2 regions of the Dasania marina DSM 21967 genome follow, and region 2 is predicted to be linked to the other one. Evidence: predicted binding sites of a transcription regulator. Region 2 holds the regulator's gene; the other holds the start of a gene.

Region 1 (9,084 bases), on a different contig from region 2:
ATGGCATTTTTATTGTGGCTATACGGTTTTAGGTTTATTGGCGGTTCGTTTGATTTGGGGGTTTATTGGGCCCACGCCTATACGTTTTAGTAGCTTATTTTTTCGACCGTCGGCACTGTTAAATTACGCCCGCACGTTACCTAAACGCAGCCCTAGCGGAACACCGGGGCATAACCCACTGGGTTCGCTTTCGGTGCTTGCATTACTTTTACTACTAACAGCGCAAGCGCTGTCTGGTTTATTTATAGAGTCGGATGTTTTCTTTGAAACAGGGCCGCTTGCCTACCTAGTAACTGAGGCCACTATGTCGAGCCTGGCTTGGTGGCATGGGCTTTTAGCCAAATGTATTCTCGTGGTGGTCGTTTTGCATGTAGCAGCTATTTTTTATTATTGGCTTTGGAAAAAAGAAAACCTGATTAAACCTATGATTACTGGCTGGAAATGGGTTAAACGGGCACAAGTTACTAAAGATAAAAACCCTTAACTACCACCCATCACGCAAGCAACCTATTATAAGGCTCTGTCGGTTAGCCTTATTTCAAAACTGTTGTAGTCGAATAATCACATTCGCTGTTTGTTTGGCATCAACAAGCGCGCCATGTTTATTCGCTTGTGCGTGCCGTAAGTTCTCTAAGCCTAAATATTCAGAAAGCTTATCCAGTGAAGGTCCACGCGTAGAGCATGGAATCTCTTTTGCTTGCGCCCATGGTTGTGCGGCACGCTGACAACAAAATACTCCGGCAGGTCTAGCGGCAACGGCGTTATACCTCGCTATATGATCTACAATGAGCAACCAATCAAATGACGCGTTATGGCATGCTAATAGGCGGCCTTTAATCCAGGGTAAAATCTTGGGCCACTGTTCGCAGAAGGCTGGATGATGCTCCGCTTGCTTTTGGGTAATACCGTTAATTTTAGACGCTTCATCAGTCATCGGTCGGTGGGGGCGAACAAAAAACTCCTCACTTTTTTTAATCTTACCCTTACAAACTAAAACTAATCCTACGCTAACCATTCCTGGTGCGCCGCCTGAATCAAACAGGCCAGTGCTTTCTGTATCAACGACTACATACTCATCGGGAAGAGATTTAAACGGCCAAAGTAATTGATTAGTTAGCTCAAGAGACATAGTGATTCTCCCTTTATTCGACGAGGTTAACAGCTAAGACTGTGGTTATTTCCGAACCATTCCAATGAAACTGGTAGTGACCAGACTGGATAGCCGGTGCTTTCATCAGAGAGGGCCTAAGTGCAGCAATGCATTCGCCGCCGGGATGGCGTACTGAATTGTATAGAATGCCCATTTCGTTTTGCTCTCGAAGTTTTTCAGCGGCCGCTTGGGCGTCAGCGAAGCTGTCTGGGCTATGAACCTGAGGATTATTACGTAAATCCACCACGGTGCCATCTACTGCGCACTTGTAACAACGCATCATAAGTATTTGCGGTGCTTCATCCGTGGCACTGAGCAATCTGGCTCTACTGAACTTGGATTCAGCGAGTGCCGTTGCTAGGTTTAGCCCCGCGTAGTAGACACCATAGCGGCCCTTAGTAAATCGGCTTTCGACTCCGATATGGGTGAAAGCTGCCATGATAGGTGTGCTGCCATAACCTGTTATCCTGTCCTCAGAAACAACCAGCGAGATATCACCGGCTTGGTCCCGAACCCTATCATTGGTAATGCCTTCAAGTGCATAGGCTACTTCCAGCTCGTCGGGGTCTAGCAGGTTCTCAAAAATTTGAATGGGCGGGAAATGGCTGGGAATAAGGCGGTAGGTATCACACACTAATTCCACCCTATCCATAATGCTCTCCACGCCACGCATCTATATGGCGGCGCACATCTGAGAGGTCGACTACTCGGCCCGCCAGCATTCTATCTAGCGCCGATTGCCCGCCAAAGTCTCTGTTGGGCTTTTTGACCCAGGCCTTCCATTGAGCAGGATCGGTAAAGAGTAATTGAACACCCTTATAGATACCTGCTAAGTAAGATAGGCGCTCCAAGGTATCACCCGAGAGATTAATATCTTCTTTGGCGGCCACTTTTTTACGCCAATTATGAAGCGTTGTGCGGCTATTGAGGCCAGCAAGGGTGCAGCGCTGCTCTTCTGATAGCCCCCATTCATCGGCTATGCCAAGAAACAACTTCACCGCAACACGGCCCCGCATACCGTGATCGATAGCTTTTTGGTTGGCTGCTATATTCATAACCAGTCCTCCTTGGTTACTCTTAAGACTATGTTCATATATGAACATAGTCAATATTTTTGTTCATTACTGACATTGTCAACGTAAAGCCCATACCGATCAGGCACATGTAGATCAAGCGAGCTCAATGGGGCGGGTTCTTGAAATATAATCCTATAGCACCACCGACTATATAAACTCAAACTTTCCACGCCTCTGCCCTTTGATACTCAGCAATTTATAAAAGGTATATCTTCCCAACGTGTTGTATAAGCCGGTGATAAAAACTGTTGCCGCATGCGCCAGCGTTTATTTGAGCCTTCTGCACCCCAATAAAGTAAACCCTGGCCATAGCGGCGATTTATTTTATCGACGGTTAGCATTAATGCATCGCATTGTTCGCTTTGTGACTTTTGAAACAGGTCTTGTTGATTATATTTTCGCTCACTTAAATCCAGCAGCCCTATGCCAGCTTTTAAATAGCGCTTATCCTCTTTATAAATAATCTTTAAGGCCTTGTTGGCGTTTGCAATTATAATTCTACTGTCGTCGGTGGGATAGGGTAATTGCACTACCAATTGTTGACTGTAGTAATTATTGTCATAGGGTGAGGTATTAATAAACACTTGTATGCTTTTGCAATATTGCTTTTGCGCTCTAAGTTTTTCGCAGGCTCGCGCTGCATAGGCGCTTATCGCTTGTGCTAACGGTTTTAGCTCGGTTGGTTTTTCGCCAAATGAGCGGGTACAAAATATTTGTTTTTTTGCCGTTGGCTGCAGCTCTAATGACAAAGCCGGTTTTCCATTTAGCTCCTCTATGATGCGCTCAACATCAACACTAAATTGCTTGCGTAAGTGCTTTGCATTGGCCGTAGCTAAGTCATAAATGTTAACTATATTGATTGCGTTTAGCCGCTTACCTAACTGGCTGCCTATGCCCCACACTTTGGTAACAGGTAAACGCTTTTGTAACCACTGCCATTTTTCTTGACTGTCTAATAGGCATACACCTTGTACTTTTGGTATTTTTTTAGCGGCGTGATTGGCTAATTTAGCCAAGGTTTTAGTCGGTGCTATACCTACACTTACCGGCATGCGTATATCGCGCCAAACGGTTTGTTTGATCGTTTGGCCATAGGCTATTAGTGGCTCTTGCACACCCGCCAAACATAAAAACATTTCGTCGATGGAATACACTTCTATATCGGGCGAATAGTTTTGCAGTGTGCTCATTACTTTATGGCTAATATCGCCATACAGGCAGTAGTTACTGCTAAACACGTGCACGCCTTTTTGGCGCAGCAGATGAGCTATTTTAAAAAAAGCCTGTAAGTCAGGTATACCTAAGTTTTTTGCCTCTTTGCTACGGGCAACAATACAGCCGTCGTTGTTTGATAACACCACCACGGGCTTGCCACGCAAGTCGGGCCTAAATATTTGTTCGCAGCTAGCATAAAAGCTATTGCAATCAACTAAGGCGTACATGGTGACGAATGGAGTGTATAACCACGCCCTCTATTATTAGCTCGCTATTTTCAGCAACGGCTATGGGCTTTATTTTGGGATTAGCAGCGACTAATTGCTGCTTGTGTTTATCTAAAATTTTGCAGGTTAGCTCACCATCTAAGGCAGCTATTACTATATTGCCATGCTTGGGCTCAATGGCCCGGTCAACAATGAGGGTATCGCCATCAAAAATACCGCGCCCAGTCATAGAGCTACCTTGGGCTCTGGCTAAGTAAGTGGCGGCAGGGTGACGGATAAGATGCTGATTAAGATCCAGATTATTTTCTAAAAAATCATCGGCGGCAGACGGAAAGCCCGCCGCTACAGCACTGCCATATTTGGGTAAAAGGAGTATTTTCATAGATCGGCATATACTGTACATAAACACAGTGTCTGTCAAGCTGCTTTCAAAGACTCTGTCCCATCGAAACACAAAAAACTTAATTTACATCAAAACATGCTTATTAGCCTTGTGATTAAATGACTGCCATAAATTAGCCGCGGTGTGATCAGCATCGAGAACCTTATTCCAGAGTATAAATTTATGAAAGCAGTATCCCAGTTAGCCTGTATTGTAGGCCTAAGCGCAGCCATTGCCACTCCCACTTTTGCTTACCAGGCCGGTGATATTATTATTCGCGCCGGTGCCACCACGGTAGAGCCGCAAGAAAACAGCGAGGCGATTGCGTTAAATGGCAGCGTGCTCTCATTAACAGGCCGCACTAGCGACTTAGCGGTGGATAGCAACACTCAGTTGGGCATAACGGCTAGCTATGTTTTAGATCAGCACTGGGCAGTTGAGTTACTGGCCGCCACACCTTTTCGCCATACAGCAACAGCTACGGGTGAGCTAGCCGGCCTAGATATTGCCGATGTTAAGCAGCTGCCGCCCACGCTATCAGCCATTTATTACTTTGATAGCAGCAGCGCCTTTAAGCCTTATCTAGGTGCCGGCATTAACTACACGATTTTCTTTGATGAAGATATTACTCATGCCGCCGATACCGCTTTGAGTGGCTTGGGTTTGACGGGAGCTGATGTAGCATTAGATGACTCTTGGGGTATTGCTCTGCAAGTGGGTGCCGATTATGCCATTGACGATAACTGGCTAGTCAACGCGTCTATACGCTGGATAGATATAAACACCACCGCAACAATTAATTTTGAAGGTGGCAACACCATCAGCAGCGATGTAGATCTAGATCCTTACGTTTATACTTTGGCCATAGGCTATAAATTTTAAGCCTCCTAGCTGGCGCTATTAACCTAACGTACTGTTAATAGCGAGATCAAGGGGCTCAGAGTCTTTGAAGCTTAACTTCTGGCCCCAATTAAACTATTTACCCCTCAGTTTCACCCAACCACAAAACTACTCACCCCCAAAATCAACTGTCACGTGATAATTTCCTTGCGTCTCTGTAACCTCATAAAACCAACCGTGGCGCTGAATCACTTTTTCACTGAGCTGTAAGCCTAGGCCGTAACCTAACGCGACTTCTTTATCGCCAGCTTCAACTTTAGGGGCTTTAGTATTATCGCTATCGTTACTATTAGTGATGGTGACCCGGCTATCTTGTTGTTTGATTGCCACCTTGCCCTGTTGGGTGTGCTGATAAGCATTGCGAATAAGATTGCTTAACACTATATGGCAGGCGGTGGCTTCTATATTCACGTTACAGGCTTCGGCCTCTACGGTGACTTCAACGGCTTTGCCGTTGAGTAAATAGTTGAGGTCGCTGCATAGTTGCTGTATTTTTTCATTGAGTTTTATGGGCTCTGGCGCAACGGTTTGTTCGTCATTACGGCTAAGCCAAAGTAAGGTTTCGGTTAAACCACTCATGGTTAGGCCTGCGCGCTCTATGCGCTGTAAGGTGAGTTGCTGCTTGTCGCTGATGGGGTCTTTTTCACTTAAGCGTTTTAATAAATCTACATTGCTGCGTATAACCGCAATAGGTGTACGTAATTCGTGGCTGGCATAGCTTAAAAAGCGCTGCTCACGCTCTAAGCTTTGGTGTGCCGAAGCTAAACTGCTTTGCACTAATTCCGCTAACACATTGAGTTCGTTGTAGCTGAAGTCTGGTGGCGCGTTCTGAATCGTGTCTTGGTTTAGCGATTTGGCCCAATTTTTTAGCGACTCTATAGGCTTAGCTATTTTTTGCATAATCATGATTAACACAAAGGCAAAAAATACGATGGCGATAACCGCTGTGCCTATGGTCCAATATAAACGCTTTCTAGGTTTGCTAGTGCCCGCCTCTACCGGCCGGTCTTTGCCTAGCATAACCCTGGTTATAAAGCGCATTTCCCCTTCAGGGGTGTGATAACTTAGCAAAAAATAAATATTTTCAGGCATGGTAAAAATACAGTCCTGATCTTTTAATTTTTGTAGTTTACCTAGCTCGTCTGGTGGTGACAGGAAGCGCTGCTGAATAATCGCCGGGGTGTCTTGCCAGCGGCTAGCCACGCTAAAGCCCGCTATATGCTGAGGTAGGCCATCTTCAACATACGGTGTTTTCGCTAGCTCACGCATAACGCTTTTTAAACCTTTGTCTAGGCCATCAAAAAAGTAATGAACACTCAAAAACGAAAAGCCTATAGTCATTACTGAGCCCAGTAACACCACACTGATGAAAAAATACAGCCTAAGGCTGGGCCTAATTTTCACTACAATGCCCCTTCGCTATCATTCTTGTTCTCGTTATTGTTTTTAATGGCAAAGCCTATACCTGAAACAGTATCTAGTTTAATACTGCTCAACTCTGCATCCAGCTGTTTACGTAAATGATAAATATGTACTTTTAGGCTATTACTGTCGGGCTGTTCGTCGCCCCATACCGCTTGCATAATCTGTTGGCGGCTTACCGCTTGCGGGCTGGCGCGCACTAAGACTTCTAATAATTTAAACGCGATGGGCGAAAGCTTTAACGGCTTTTGGTTTAACAGCGCACTGCGCTGGCTTACATCTAATATTAAGTCGCCTAATACTAAGCGCCTGGCTTCGCCACTGCGGCGCTTGGCCAGCACTTGCACGCGCGCCACTAGCTCTTTCATGGCAAAGGGTTTGACTAAATAATCATCACTACCGGCTTCAAAACCTTGCAGTTTATGCTCTAGGCTATCGCGTGCGGTTAACATCAGTATAGGAATATCCATGCCTCTTTCGCGCAGGGTATTGCACAGCGTCAAGCCATCCATTTTGGGCATATTGATGTCTAGCATGATCATTTGGTAATGATTAGTTGCTAGCAAGCTCAAACCCATTAGCCCATTGCTGGCATGGTCACAGCTAATGGATTCGATATCGAGATAGTCGACAATAGTGGTGGCCAGATCTATATCGTCTTCAACCAGCAGTACATTTATCATTGCGATGGTATTCCTTCATTGCTGTCAGCTTTTTAGCTAGCAACACAGTAGCTAGCAAGGCGCACATTTAGCCTTCAGCTTGCTCAATGTTACTTTCTGCCAAGCCACCACCCAATACGCGATACAGGGTAATGCGGTTATCCAGATCCGCCTGCCTAGTAAGAATCAGCGACTGCTGTGCGCTATACATAGTGCGCTGTGCCTCTAAGGCCGTTTGAAAACTATCAACGCCATTTTGATAACGCGCTAACGACAAATCATAACTACGGGTTGCTGCGGCCACTAAGGCCTGCTCGGCATCCAGTTGCGCTTGTATGGTTGCCCGTCGCGCTAGCGCATCCGCCACTTCGGCAAAGGCACTTTGGATAGCATATTCATAGGCGGCCAGCGCTTTGCGTTGTTGGGCTTTACTATACGCGAGGTTGGCATCATTCGCGCCGCCGTCGAATATGGGCAGGGTAATGCTGGGGGCAATAGCCCAAATAGTACTGGCACCGCCACTAAAAATATCCGCAAACACCGAGCTAGCCACACCGCCTGTTGCCGTTAATGACAAACTGGGGAAGTACGCCGCCCTAGCAACGCCGATATTGGCATGGGCTGATTTTAAACTGTGCTCGGCGGCCAATACATCGGGCCGTTGCAACAGTACCGCTGATGACAAACCCGCAGGCACATCGGTGACCAGTGTTGCGCTATTGGGCAGGGCAGCGGGTAACAAGCGCTGGTCAAACGGCTCACCCACCAGCAAACGCAGGGCATTACTATCTTGCGCTACCTGGGTTGTATACAGGGCAATATCGGAGCGGGCACTGTGGTATACCGTTTCGGCGCTGGCCACATCTACCCGTGAATCCACGCCCAGCTCTAAGCGCTTGTTGGTGATGTCCAAGGTTTTTTGAGCATTGGCCATGGTTTCTTGGGCTAGAGTCAACGCGCTGTTATCCGCCGCCAAGTTTAACCAGGCATTGGCTATCTCACTGATGAGTGCGATATGGGCCGCTTTCGCGGTTTCTGCCGTGGCTAAATAGGCTTCCATTTGGGCGGCGCTAAGGCTGCGGTTTTTACCAAACAAATCAATTTCGTAACCGCTTAAACCGGCCTCTGCTTGGTAGCTAGTCTCGGTAGTGCCCGATGATAATCTACTGCGATTACCGCTTAGGCCCACATCAAGGTGAGGAAATAAATCGGCACGCTGAATACGGTAAGTGGCCCGGGCCGCTTCCACATCGGCAAGGGTTTGTCGCAAGCTTCTGTTATTGCTAAGCGCCAACTCAATCAGCTCGGCTAGGCGCTGATCTTTAATAAAGTGTTGCCAAGGCAGTTGCATGGCCAGCTCGCTGGATAAACCTTGGGCCTTAAGTTGCTGAGAGTCTTGAGCAGAAGACTCTGTACTCCAATCATTAGCCAGCGGCAACTCCGTACGAGAGTACTCTGGGGCTAAGGTGCTGCAGCCGGTTAGTAATAATGCCCAAGCGATGGGTAATAACCTTGCGCGGCGCAGTACAGCTACCTTTATCTGCGCTTGTGCGCATAACTTACTCATGGGTAAGCTCCACTGGCTTTTCGTCATCGTCATAAACAGGACGCCTTTTCGGGAAGCAGCCACGAATCAACACAAAGAACATGGGCACCAGGAATATCCCTAATATCGTTGCTGTAAACGTGCCGCCCACAATACCGGTGCCTATCGCTATACGGCTATTGCCGCCAGCGCCCGATGACAAGGCCAAGGGCAGGGTGCCCAACATAAAGGCCATGGAGGTCATAATAATGGGCCGCAAACGTAATTTGGCCGCTTGCACGGCGGCGTCCATTAACGACATGCCGCGTTGGTAAGAGGCTTCCGCAAACTCCACAATAAGAATGGCATTTTTTGAGGCCAGCCCTATGGTGGTGAGTAGCGCTACTTGAAAATAAATATCGTTATCTAGCCCTCTCATAGACGAAGCCAGAGCGGCACCAATCACGCCGAGTGGGATAACCATAATAACCGATAGCGGTACCGACCAACTTTCATATAAAGCCG
Region 2 (9,084 bases):
TATGTTAAACAGGGGCACGGCTGTTAGGTTTTTTTCGCCGTTGACGGTGCTTATGCGGGTGGCGGTGCTGGGCAGTAGACTTTGCAAATGGCTGCTGAGGCGGCCGTGATAATGGCGGGCGCGCATCTCTACATAACGGCCGGCTAGCAGTAAAAAAGTAAACATGGTGACGGAGTCAAAATACACTTCACCGCTGCCGCTAAAGGTGGCGCGTATGCTGGCACCGTAAGCCAAGCCTATGGCGATGGCTACAGGAAGATCCATAACGGGTTTGGTTTTTTTAAGTCCCTGCCAAGCGCCTATAAAAAAACTGCGGGCAGAATAAAACACCACCACGGTAGCCACTAATAAACTAATTACCCGCATAAAATTGCGGTTATCAATGTTGATGTCTTGCATGTCGCCAGCGTAGAGGGCGATGGCAAACATGCCCACCTGCATCATGCCTATGCCGGCTACGCCAAGGCGGCGTAGGGCGGTGCGTTGTTCGCGTTGTTGCAATTCTACCAATTGGTCGTGGTGATAGGGTTCGGGCTCGTAGCCTATGGCCGCTATGCTCTGGCAAATTTCGCTTAGGGTTAATTCATCGCGCCAAACAATAATAGCCTTTTGTGCCACTAGGCTTACCGAAACGCTAACCATGCCGCGGAGTTGTGCCAGTTGTTTTTCTAGCAGCCACACGCAGGCGGCGCAGTGCATGCCGCCTATTAGTAATTCGGTTTCACGCTGCTGGCCTTGTGTTTTAACAAAACGCTGTTGAAAATCGGCTTGGTCAAAAACGGCAAACTTTTCGTCTAGCAGCGCTTGTGGTGGCCGTTGTTCGGCGGCTTGTTGGTAACGGTAGAACGCGCCCATGCCACCAGCGTGTATGGTTTGAGCTACGGCCATGCACGCTGGGCAGCAAAAACCTTGGCTGGCCCCGTCTAACTCACAGGCAAAGCGATCACCGGCCATGATAGGTAACTGGCAGTGGTAGCAGGCAGTGCTGTGAGCGGGTGAGGAGGTGGGCATGGTTTACAGCGAGGGGGCAAAACTAAGGCTAATGCGCTCGCCATGATCGGTGGCAAAGTTAAGTTCTGCGCTTAAACGCCAGGTTTTATCTGTGTCGGCCTGTTTATCACTGAGTTGTAAATACCAGCGATTGTTAAGGCTATGATCTAGCTGCCCCAAGTAGAGGTTGTCACGGCGTTTGAGTAGGCTCACGCTAAAATCTAGCGGCTGCGCGGCGGGGTGGATAAAGTCTAGTTGTAGGCTGTTAGGTAGCGTCTCTAAATCACCTTGCAGTTCCAGCTGTAGGCCGCCGGTGAGAGGGTCTATGAGCAGCGCCCCTTGCACATTATGTTGGCTGGCAAACTTATCATGGGCGAGGACGCTGTTAATGGCTAGCCCCGCTTTGTAGTAATCGTCGCGTACTAGGCTGTCTTCATTTTTTACCGCAATAATAATGGTGATGGTGCCCGCCACTACCGCTAACGCGGGGAAAAAAACAAGAAACCATAACCAAAACTGTCGGTACCAAGGCGCTGGCTGCTTGCCGTTATCACTGTTATTCATTAAGGAGTTCCTGGGCCTATAAAGCGGCTTTCTATGCTCATGTGAATGTCGGGGTCGTCCAGTGACCTTATATGATAATAAATTGTACTGTTTAAGCGCTGTAGCTGCTCTGGGGCGATATTAAGACGCACTGGTAACTCGAGGATTTCACCGGCGCCTAAGGTTTTTTCAGTATCACCTTTAAGTTCAGCCTGATCCAAGCCGCTAAAGGAAATACTATAGGTATGGGGCTGTTGATCTTTATTCATGATTTTTAGCACATACATGTTTTCTATATGGCCTGTGGGGGTGCGTTGGTAGAGCTTGCCGCGTTCACGCACCACGTCAGCTTCCAGCGGGATGCGGGTAAGCAGGCTGTAGCCAAAGGCAGTGAGCATAATCAGCAGGACCACGCCATAGGCGATAAAACGCGGATGGTAGCGGTTGCCTTTATAGCCTTCTAATTCGTGCTCGGTGGTGTAGCGTATCAGGCCACGCTCATAACCCATTTGATCCATCACGCTATTACAGCCGTCTATACACAGGGCGCAGTTAATACACTCCACCTGTAGGCCGTCGCGTATATCTATGCCGGTGGGGCAAACTTGTACGCAGATATTACAATCGACACAGGCGCCTAAGTTTTCTTGTTCTAGGTTAGTGTCTTTTTTACGCGAGCCTCTGGGTTCACCACGCTTGGTATCGTAGGATACTAATAGCGTGTCTTTGTCGAACATTACTGATTGAAAGCGCGCATAGGGGCACATATAAATGCACACTTGTTCGCGCATATAGCCGGCATTAATGTAAGTGGCGCAGGTGAAAAAGGTAATCCACATCGAGCCCCATAGGCCGTAATCTAAGAGAAAAACTAAATCGTAAATAGGGGTGAAATAGCCAACAAAGGTGACGCCGGTAGCGAGAGAAACGCTGACCCAAACCGTGTGCTTGGCCAGTTTGCGGAAAAACTTCTGCCAGTGCATGGGTTTGTTGTCTAGCTTGATACGCTGGTTGCGGCTGCCTTCAAACTTTTGTTCGGCCCACATAAAAATAGCGGTCCAAACGGTTTGCGGGCAGGTGTAGCCACACCAAACACGTCCCACCCAAGCGGTGACAGTAAACAAGGCAAAGGCGGCAATAATTAAAATGCCGGCCAATAAATAAAAATCTTGTGGCCAGAAAGTCCAAAAAAAGACGTGGAATTGTCTGGCGGGTAGGTCGAATAAAACAGCGGGGTGACCATTCCATGTTAGCCACGGCACTATAAAATAGAGCAGTAGTAATGGCCAACCCGTGTACACTCGAATCTTCTGGTAGAAACCTTCAATTTTTCGGGTGTAGATTTTTTCACGTTTTTGGTAAAGGTCTAACTCGGCGACCCCGGCGGGGTGAAACTCTTCAACAGGATCGCGCTGCTTAGTCATGATTACCTCAAACGTTGAACAAACTAATAATTAAAAAATGTTGTTAAAGTGTTGTTGCTTACTGATTAGATAAGCTCCACACGTAGCTACTTAGCATATGGATTTTATCGGCACTCAGTAGCTCTTGGTGCGCAGGCATGTGGCCCGAGCGACCGTTTTGTAAGGTGTGCTGAATTTGGCCCATAGAGCCGCCATATAACCAGACGCTGTCACTTAGGTTAGGCGCACCAAAAGCGTAGTTACCCTTGGCATCTTTACCGTGGCAGCTAGAGCAAAACATTTGAAACTTTTTGCCACCTTCGGCTGCTAAGCCTGCATCGGCCTCACGGCCGTTTAAACTGTATACATAGGCGCTAATCTCACGCACACCCTGATCGCCGACGACGTTGCCCCACTGAGGCATCGCGGCGTTACGGCCGTGGGTAATGGTGGTTTTGATTTGCTCAGGGCTGCCGCCGTATAACCAATCGGTGTCGGTTAAGTTAGGGAAGCCGTAGCCGCCGCCTGCATCGGCACCGTGACAAACGGCACAGTTGTTAGCAAACATACGTTGCGCCATGCGCATGGCTTTAGGGTCTTGCGCTAGCTCGGGAATAGGGGTGGCTGAGTAGTCGGCAAACACGTCGTCGTAGCGCTCTGCCGCTTGGTCTACTTCTTCCTGCCATTGGCCGACAGAGGTCCATCCCAATACGCCGGGCCAGTTACCCATGCCGGGGTAGGCAATGAGGTAACCTATGCCAAAAATAATAGTGAGGACAAACGCTTGTATCCACCATAGGGGCATGGGGTTGTCGTATTCAACGATACCGTCGTACTCGTGGCCGGTAGTGGCATCGGGGCCACGGTCTTGCGTTTTACGGTTAGCCAGTAGTATCCAGCTGATACCCATTAAAAAGATAGTGGTTAGGATTATTATCCATGCACTCCAGAAAGGACTCATTGAGATTCTCCGTCTGATGAGGGTTTGTCATCGGCAAAGGGTAAATTGGCGGCGTCATCAAAGTCTTTTTTACGCTGCTTGCTGTAAGCCCATAGGCATATGCTAATGAATGCGATAAAGGCAAACACTGTGGCTAAACCGCGAAATGTATTAATGTCCATGCCAGTCTCCCCGCTTAGCGTTTATGCTTAAGCAATAGGCCGAGGTTTTGTAAGTAGGCAATCAGGGCTTCAATTTCCACCCTGCCTGCTACTGCTTCTTTAGCGCCAGCAATATCTTGGTCAGTGTAAGGCACACCGACTATACGCAGGGCGCGCATTTTAGCGGCTGTATGCTCGCCAGTTAAGCTGTTTTCAAACAACCAAGGGAAGGCAGGCATATTCGACTCGGGCACGACATCTCTAGGATTCATTAAGTGAGCACGGTGCCAATCATCACTGTAACGGCCGCCTACGCGCGCCAAATCTGGCCCGGTGCGCTTAGAGCCCCATAGGAAGGGGTGGTCGTATACCGATTCACCGGCTACGGAATAGTGGCCGTAGCGCTCAGTTTCTGCGCGCATAGGGCGTATCATTTGTGAGTGACAGTTGCTGCAGCCCTCACGTATATAGATATCGCGGCCTTCCAGTTGTAGCGCGGTGTAGGGCATAAGCCCCGCTATCGGCTCAGTGGTTTGCTTGATGAAAAATAGCGGTACGATTTCTACTAGAGCACCAAAGCTGATGGCTACAATAACCAACACCGACATGACACCAATATTTTTTTCTACAAAATCATGATTCATTTTAACTATCCTCCGGCGCTTAAGCGGCTGCAGTAGCAGGGTTGTTCGCTGCTGCTTCAGTGTTGCGAGTGGTTTGCCATACGTTGTAAGCCATAAACAGCATGCCCGCAAAGAAGGTGATACCACCAATGAGGCGTACCACATAGCCGGGAAAACTGGCTTCTACAGAGTCTACAAAACTATAGGTCAAGGTGCCGTCAGCGTTATACGCGCGCCACATTAAGCCTTGTAAGATACCGTTTACCCACATAGAGCTGATGTACAGTACCGTGCCTATAGTGGCCAGCCAGAAGTGCACATTAATTAAGGGGGTGCTGTACATAGCGTCTTTGTTAAACATCACGGGCACTAAGTGATAGATGGCACCAATAGTTACCATGGCTACCCAACCTAAAGCACCGGCGTGTACATGACCTATGGTCCAATCGGTGTAGTGCGACAGTGAGTTTACCGTCTTAATCGCCATCATCGGGCCTTCAAAGGTCGACATGCCGTAAAACGATAGAGACACGACCAAGAAGCGCAAGATGGGGTCGGTGCGCAATTTGTGCCAAGCGCCACTCAAGGTCATCATGCCGTTAATCATGCCGCCCCAGCTAGGTGCTAAGAGGATTAATGACATCACCATGCCCAGGCTTTGTGCCCAGTCAGGTAGTGCGGTGTAGTGTAAGTGGTGAGGGCCGGCCCATATGTATAACGAAATTAATGCCCAGAAGTGCACAATGGATAAGCGGTATGAGTAGACCGGTCTACCCGCTTGTTTAGGCACGAAGTAGTACATAATGCCTAAGAAACCTGCCGTTAAGAAGAAACCTACTGCGTTATGTCCGTACCACCATTGCACCATGGCATCGGCAGCACCGGCATAGACCGAATAAGATTTCATCATGCTTACCGGGATAGCGGCGCTGTTGACGATGTGCAAGACGGCAACGGTGATGATAAAGGCACCGTAAAACCAGTTGGCGACATAGATGTGGCTGGTTTTGCGTTTAGTGATAGTGCCAAAAAATAGTACGGCATAGGCTATCCAGACAATGGCCAATAAAATGTCGATAGGCCATTCTAGCTCGGCGTACTCTTTAGACGTTGTGTAGCCCAGTGGCAGCGATATGAAGGCTGAGACGATAACCAGTTGCCAGCCCCAAAAGACAAAGGAGGCGAGCTTGTCTGAGAGCAGGCGAGCCTGACAAGTACGCTGCACTACAAACAGTGAGGTAGCAAATAATGCTGAGCCACCAAAGGCAAAAATAACGGTGTTGGTATGCAGTGGACGCAGACGGCTAAAGGTGAGCCAAGGCGTCTCAAAATTTAGCGCAGGCCAGGCCAGCTGTGCGGCAATAAGCACCCCTATGGCCATCCCAATAACACCCCAGGCTACGGTCATGATCGTAAACTGGCGTACCACCTTGTAATTGTATACAGGGTGCTCAAGCTGATTATTCATAAATAACCCTATGTATTTGAACGTTTGTTTTTTGTTAATACAGATAGGATGTATAACAGCCTATCCATTGATCACTTAGGCTATAGTTGCCTTGAGTGAAAACCAGGTAAAAGGTTGGTTTTTTTTTGTGAAAGAGTCGTGTCTTAAAAGATGCCATCTTGCGGGGCTTGTCGCTTACATATCAGCGATTTCTCTTAAGGCCTCTAAATCTTTTAGAGTAATTTCCTTGCCATCAACATCAACAAGGTTTTGTTTTTTAAAGCGGCTAAAAACTCGACTGACTGTTTCTATGGTTAAACCTAGGTAATTGCCTATATCGGTACGTGACATAGGCAGCCTAAATTGCGTGCCTGACAGTTTGCGGCGCACCATACGTGCTGAGATGCTAATTAGCAAGGCTGCGATGCGCTCTTCGGCAGAATTTTTACTCAACAAAGTGATTAGCTGTTGATCGCTGGTTATCTCTTGGCTCATCAGCTGGAAAAAGTGACGTTGCATATTGGGCACTTCGGTGCTGAGTGCCTCCAACCTATCAAAGGGGATTTCGCAGATGGCGGCGGTTTCTAATGCTCTGGCTGAGTTGGCGTACTTGCCGGAACCTATGCCATCCATGCCCATAATTTCGCCGGGAAAGTAAAAGCCAGTAATTTGCTCTTGGCCATCGTTGGTGACTCTATAGGTTTTGACGGTGCCGGAGCGTACCGCATACACGGAGTGAAACTTATCGTGTGCGCGGTAAATATGGTCGTTTTTTTGTAAGGGGCGGCCGCGCTGTACTATCTCTTCCAGCTTGACGATATCATCATCTTTCATCGCCAGTGGTAGGCAGATGCTGCCTAGGCGGCAGTCGTTACAGGACACTTGGTGGTTGTGGGGGCAGGACTTATCACTACTGCTCAATAGATTACCTGCTAATGCGCTTTTCTCAGCCATAATCTGACAATATCCTGTGGGTCAAATAAGAAGGTTACAGTGTGTTTGAGTAACGAGGCTGTGCGTCGCTGCTTAAATATCGGTCAAAAGTCATACAGATATTTCTCAGCATAGACCGCCCTTCTAAGGTGACGCGGATTTTATCACTCTCCATAAGGATTAAGCCATCCTTTTGGTATGTTTTCAGTGTTTCTAAAATGTTGGCAAAATATTCGAAAAAACATAATTGAAAGTGTTGCTCTACTTGTTTGATATCCAAGTTTAGGTTGCAGATAAGCTCGCTAATAATATGGCGGCGAACTTCGTCGTCGTGGCTTAAACGCAGGCCGCGGCTAATGGCGAGGCGGTTGTTATCCAGTTGTTCGTAGTAACGCTCTAGGTCTTTTTCGTTTTGGGCGTAGCTGTGGCGTAGTGAGCTGATGGATGATACGCCTAAGCCAATTAGGTCGGGGGCTAGGCAGGTGGAATAGCCTTGGAAGTTGCGTTGCAAACGGCCTTCTTGTTGGGCGATGGCCAGTTCGTCATTGGGTTTAACAAAATGGTCCATGCCTATATAAACGTAGCCGGCCGTGGTGAGTACATCGGCAATCAAGGCCAGCATCTCTAGGCGCTGCCCTGTGCTGGGTAAGGTGTGGCGGTCTATGGCGCGCTGGCTGCTAAAACGGGCAGGTAGGTGGGCGTAATTGTAAAAAGTAATGCGGTCGGGGGCCAGTTCCAGTACCTGCTCTAGGGTGTTAGTGAGCGATTGCAGGTTTTGCTTGGGTAGGCCATAAATGAGGTCGTAGCTCACCGATTTAAATTGATACAGCCGGGCAGCATTGGTTAGCGATAGCAGCATATTAAAGGATTGGCAGCGGTTGATAGCTGTTTGTACCTCGGGGTCAAAATCTTGCACGCCAAAGCTTAGGCGATTAAACCCCAAGCCTTTTAATAGCGCGAGCCTATCTTTATTTACCGTGCGTGGGTCTATTTCTATGCTGTATTCACGGTCGGGGCTGTCGCTAAGCTTAAAGTGCTGGCCTAGGTGGTGCATAAGCTCAGTCAGTTCCGCATCGTTTAAAAAGGTGGGGGTGCCGCCACCAAAATGCAGCTGGGTAACCGGCCGCGCTTGTCCGGCCAGTTCGGCCTGCATGGCTATCTCTTTATTGAGATAGTTTAAATAGCGCCGGCTTACCGTGCTGTCACGAGTAACGATTTTATTACAGGCGCAGTAGTAGCAAATGTTTTTACAAAAAGGGATGTGCACATAGAGCGAAAGCGGTGCTATAGAGCTGCCTCTTTGTTTGATTAGCTCTTGCCGATATTCATTACAGCCAAAGTCGACACTAAAATGCGGTGCAGTTGGGTAAGAGGTATAGCGTGGCCCGGCCACATCGTATTTACTGGACAAAACCTGGGCATGGGTGCCAGCATTTTTGTCTGAAACAATGGTTAGGTGGGCCTGGTCGCTCATAATGCAAGGCTATTTTAAGTGTGGTGAATGATGCAGAAAGTGTAGCGGGGTGGTGTTTTTGCTGTGTTGATGTGGATCAATGGAAAGGGGTTATCGGTGTATATAGATTATGCAGCCCAACCGCAGGGTTGCCCTGCGGTTGGGGAGTGTAGCTTAGGGGCGGGATAGCCCTTTAATGTTGCTGGCGGCGTGAAGCCAGTAAGCCGGCAAGGCCTAAAAATAGCAGCGCTATAGATGAGGGCTCAGGCACAACGGTTCTTGAGGGCAAGTCTTGAGATAGCAGGCTGCCTTTTTTGTTACCATTAGCATCGATAAAGCGCACTTTTAAATGGGGGTTATCGGTATAGTTGCTAACAGCATTGGCAAAGGTGAAATCAAAGAACATATTGTTGGTTAACAGTTCGCTGCCGCTAAAACAGGGGTGGTTAACACCACCGGTGAGCGCCTGGCAGCCGTTAGCATTGAGTCCCCAGCCATCAGTTATGCCGTCAAAGGATGCCCCTGGGCCGTCGAGGGTGATATCGCTAGCATTGGCAAAGGCCACGCCAAAATCATTAATTGCTATGGAGT

What was found. The regulator FNR, encoded in region 2, switches genes on or off when oxygen is low (the NO sensors DNR and NnrR bind a similar motif). The targets are predictions, from matches to a motif close to TTGATNNNNATCAA.
Region 1: B067_RS0103095 (OmpW/AlkL family protein) is a predicted target of FNR. The motif match lies at 4,130-4,143, and genes of this name have one in related genera.

The regions. Positions count from the first base shown of each region.
Region 1 is NZ_KB891575.1:666,102-675,185, forward strand. It holds gene B067_RS0103065 (cytochrome b/b6 domain-containing protein) at 1-484, shown strand, start outside; gene B067_RS19550 (3'-5' exonuclease) at 539-1,129, opposite strand; gene B067_RS0103075 (RES family NAD+ phosphorylase) at 1,143-1,802, opposite strand; gene B067_RS0103080 (MbcA/ParS/Xre antitoxin family protein) at 1,795-2,205, opposite strand; gene B067_RS0103085 (Y-family DNA polymerase) at 2,415-3,668, opposite strand; gene B067_RS0103090 (LexA family protein) at 3,652-4,050, opposite strand; gene B067_RS0103095 (OmpW/AlkL family protein) at 4,234-4,932, shown strand; gene B067_RS0103100 (sensor histidine kinase) at 5,059-6,354, opposite strand; gene B067_RS0103105 (response regulator transcription factor) at 6,354-7,055, opposite strand; gene B067_RS0103110 (efflux transporter outer membrane subunit) at 7,123-8,601, opposite strand; gene B067_RS0103115 (efflux RND transporter permease subunit) at 8,594-9,084, opposite strand, start outside.
Region 2 is NZ_KB891588.1:99,276-108,359, reverse strand. It holds gene B067_RS20765 (heavy metal translocating P-type ATPase) at 1-1,011, opposite strand, end outside; gene B067_RS20760 (FixH family protein) at 1,015-1,554, opposite strand; gene ccoG (cytochrome c oxidase accessory protein CcoG) at 1,554-2,957, opposite strand; gene ccoP (cytochrome-c oxidase, cbb3-type subunit III) at 3,016-3,897, opposite strand; gene B067_RS0116650 (CcoQ/FixQ family Cbb3-type cytochrome c oxidase assembly chaperone) at 3,894-4,058, opposite strand; gene ccoO (cytochrome-c oxidase, cbb3-type subunit II) at 4,073-4,681, opposite strand; gene ccoN (cytochrome-c oxidase, cbb3-type subunit I) at 4,701-6,128, opposite strand; gene fnr (fumarate/nitrate reduction transcriptional regulator Fnr) at 6,303-7,061, opposite strand; gene hemN (oxygen-independent coproporphyrinogen III oxidase) at 7,096-8,514, opposite strand; gene B067_RS0116625 (PEP-CTERM sorting domain-containing protein) at 8,687-9,084, opposite strand, start outside.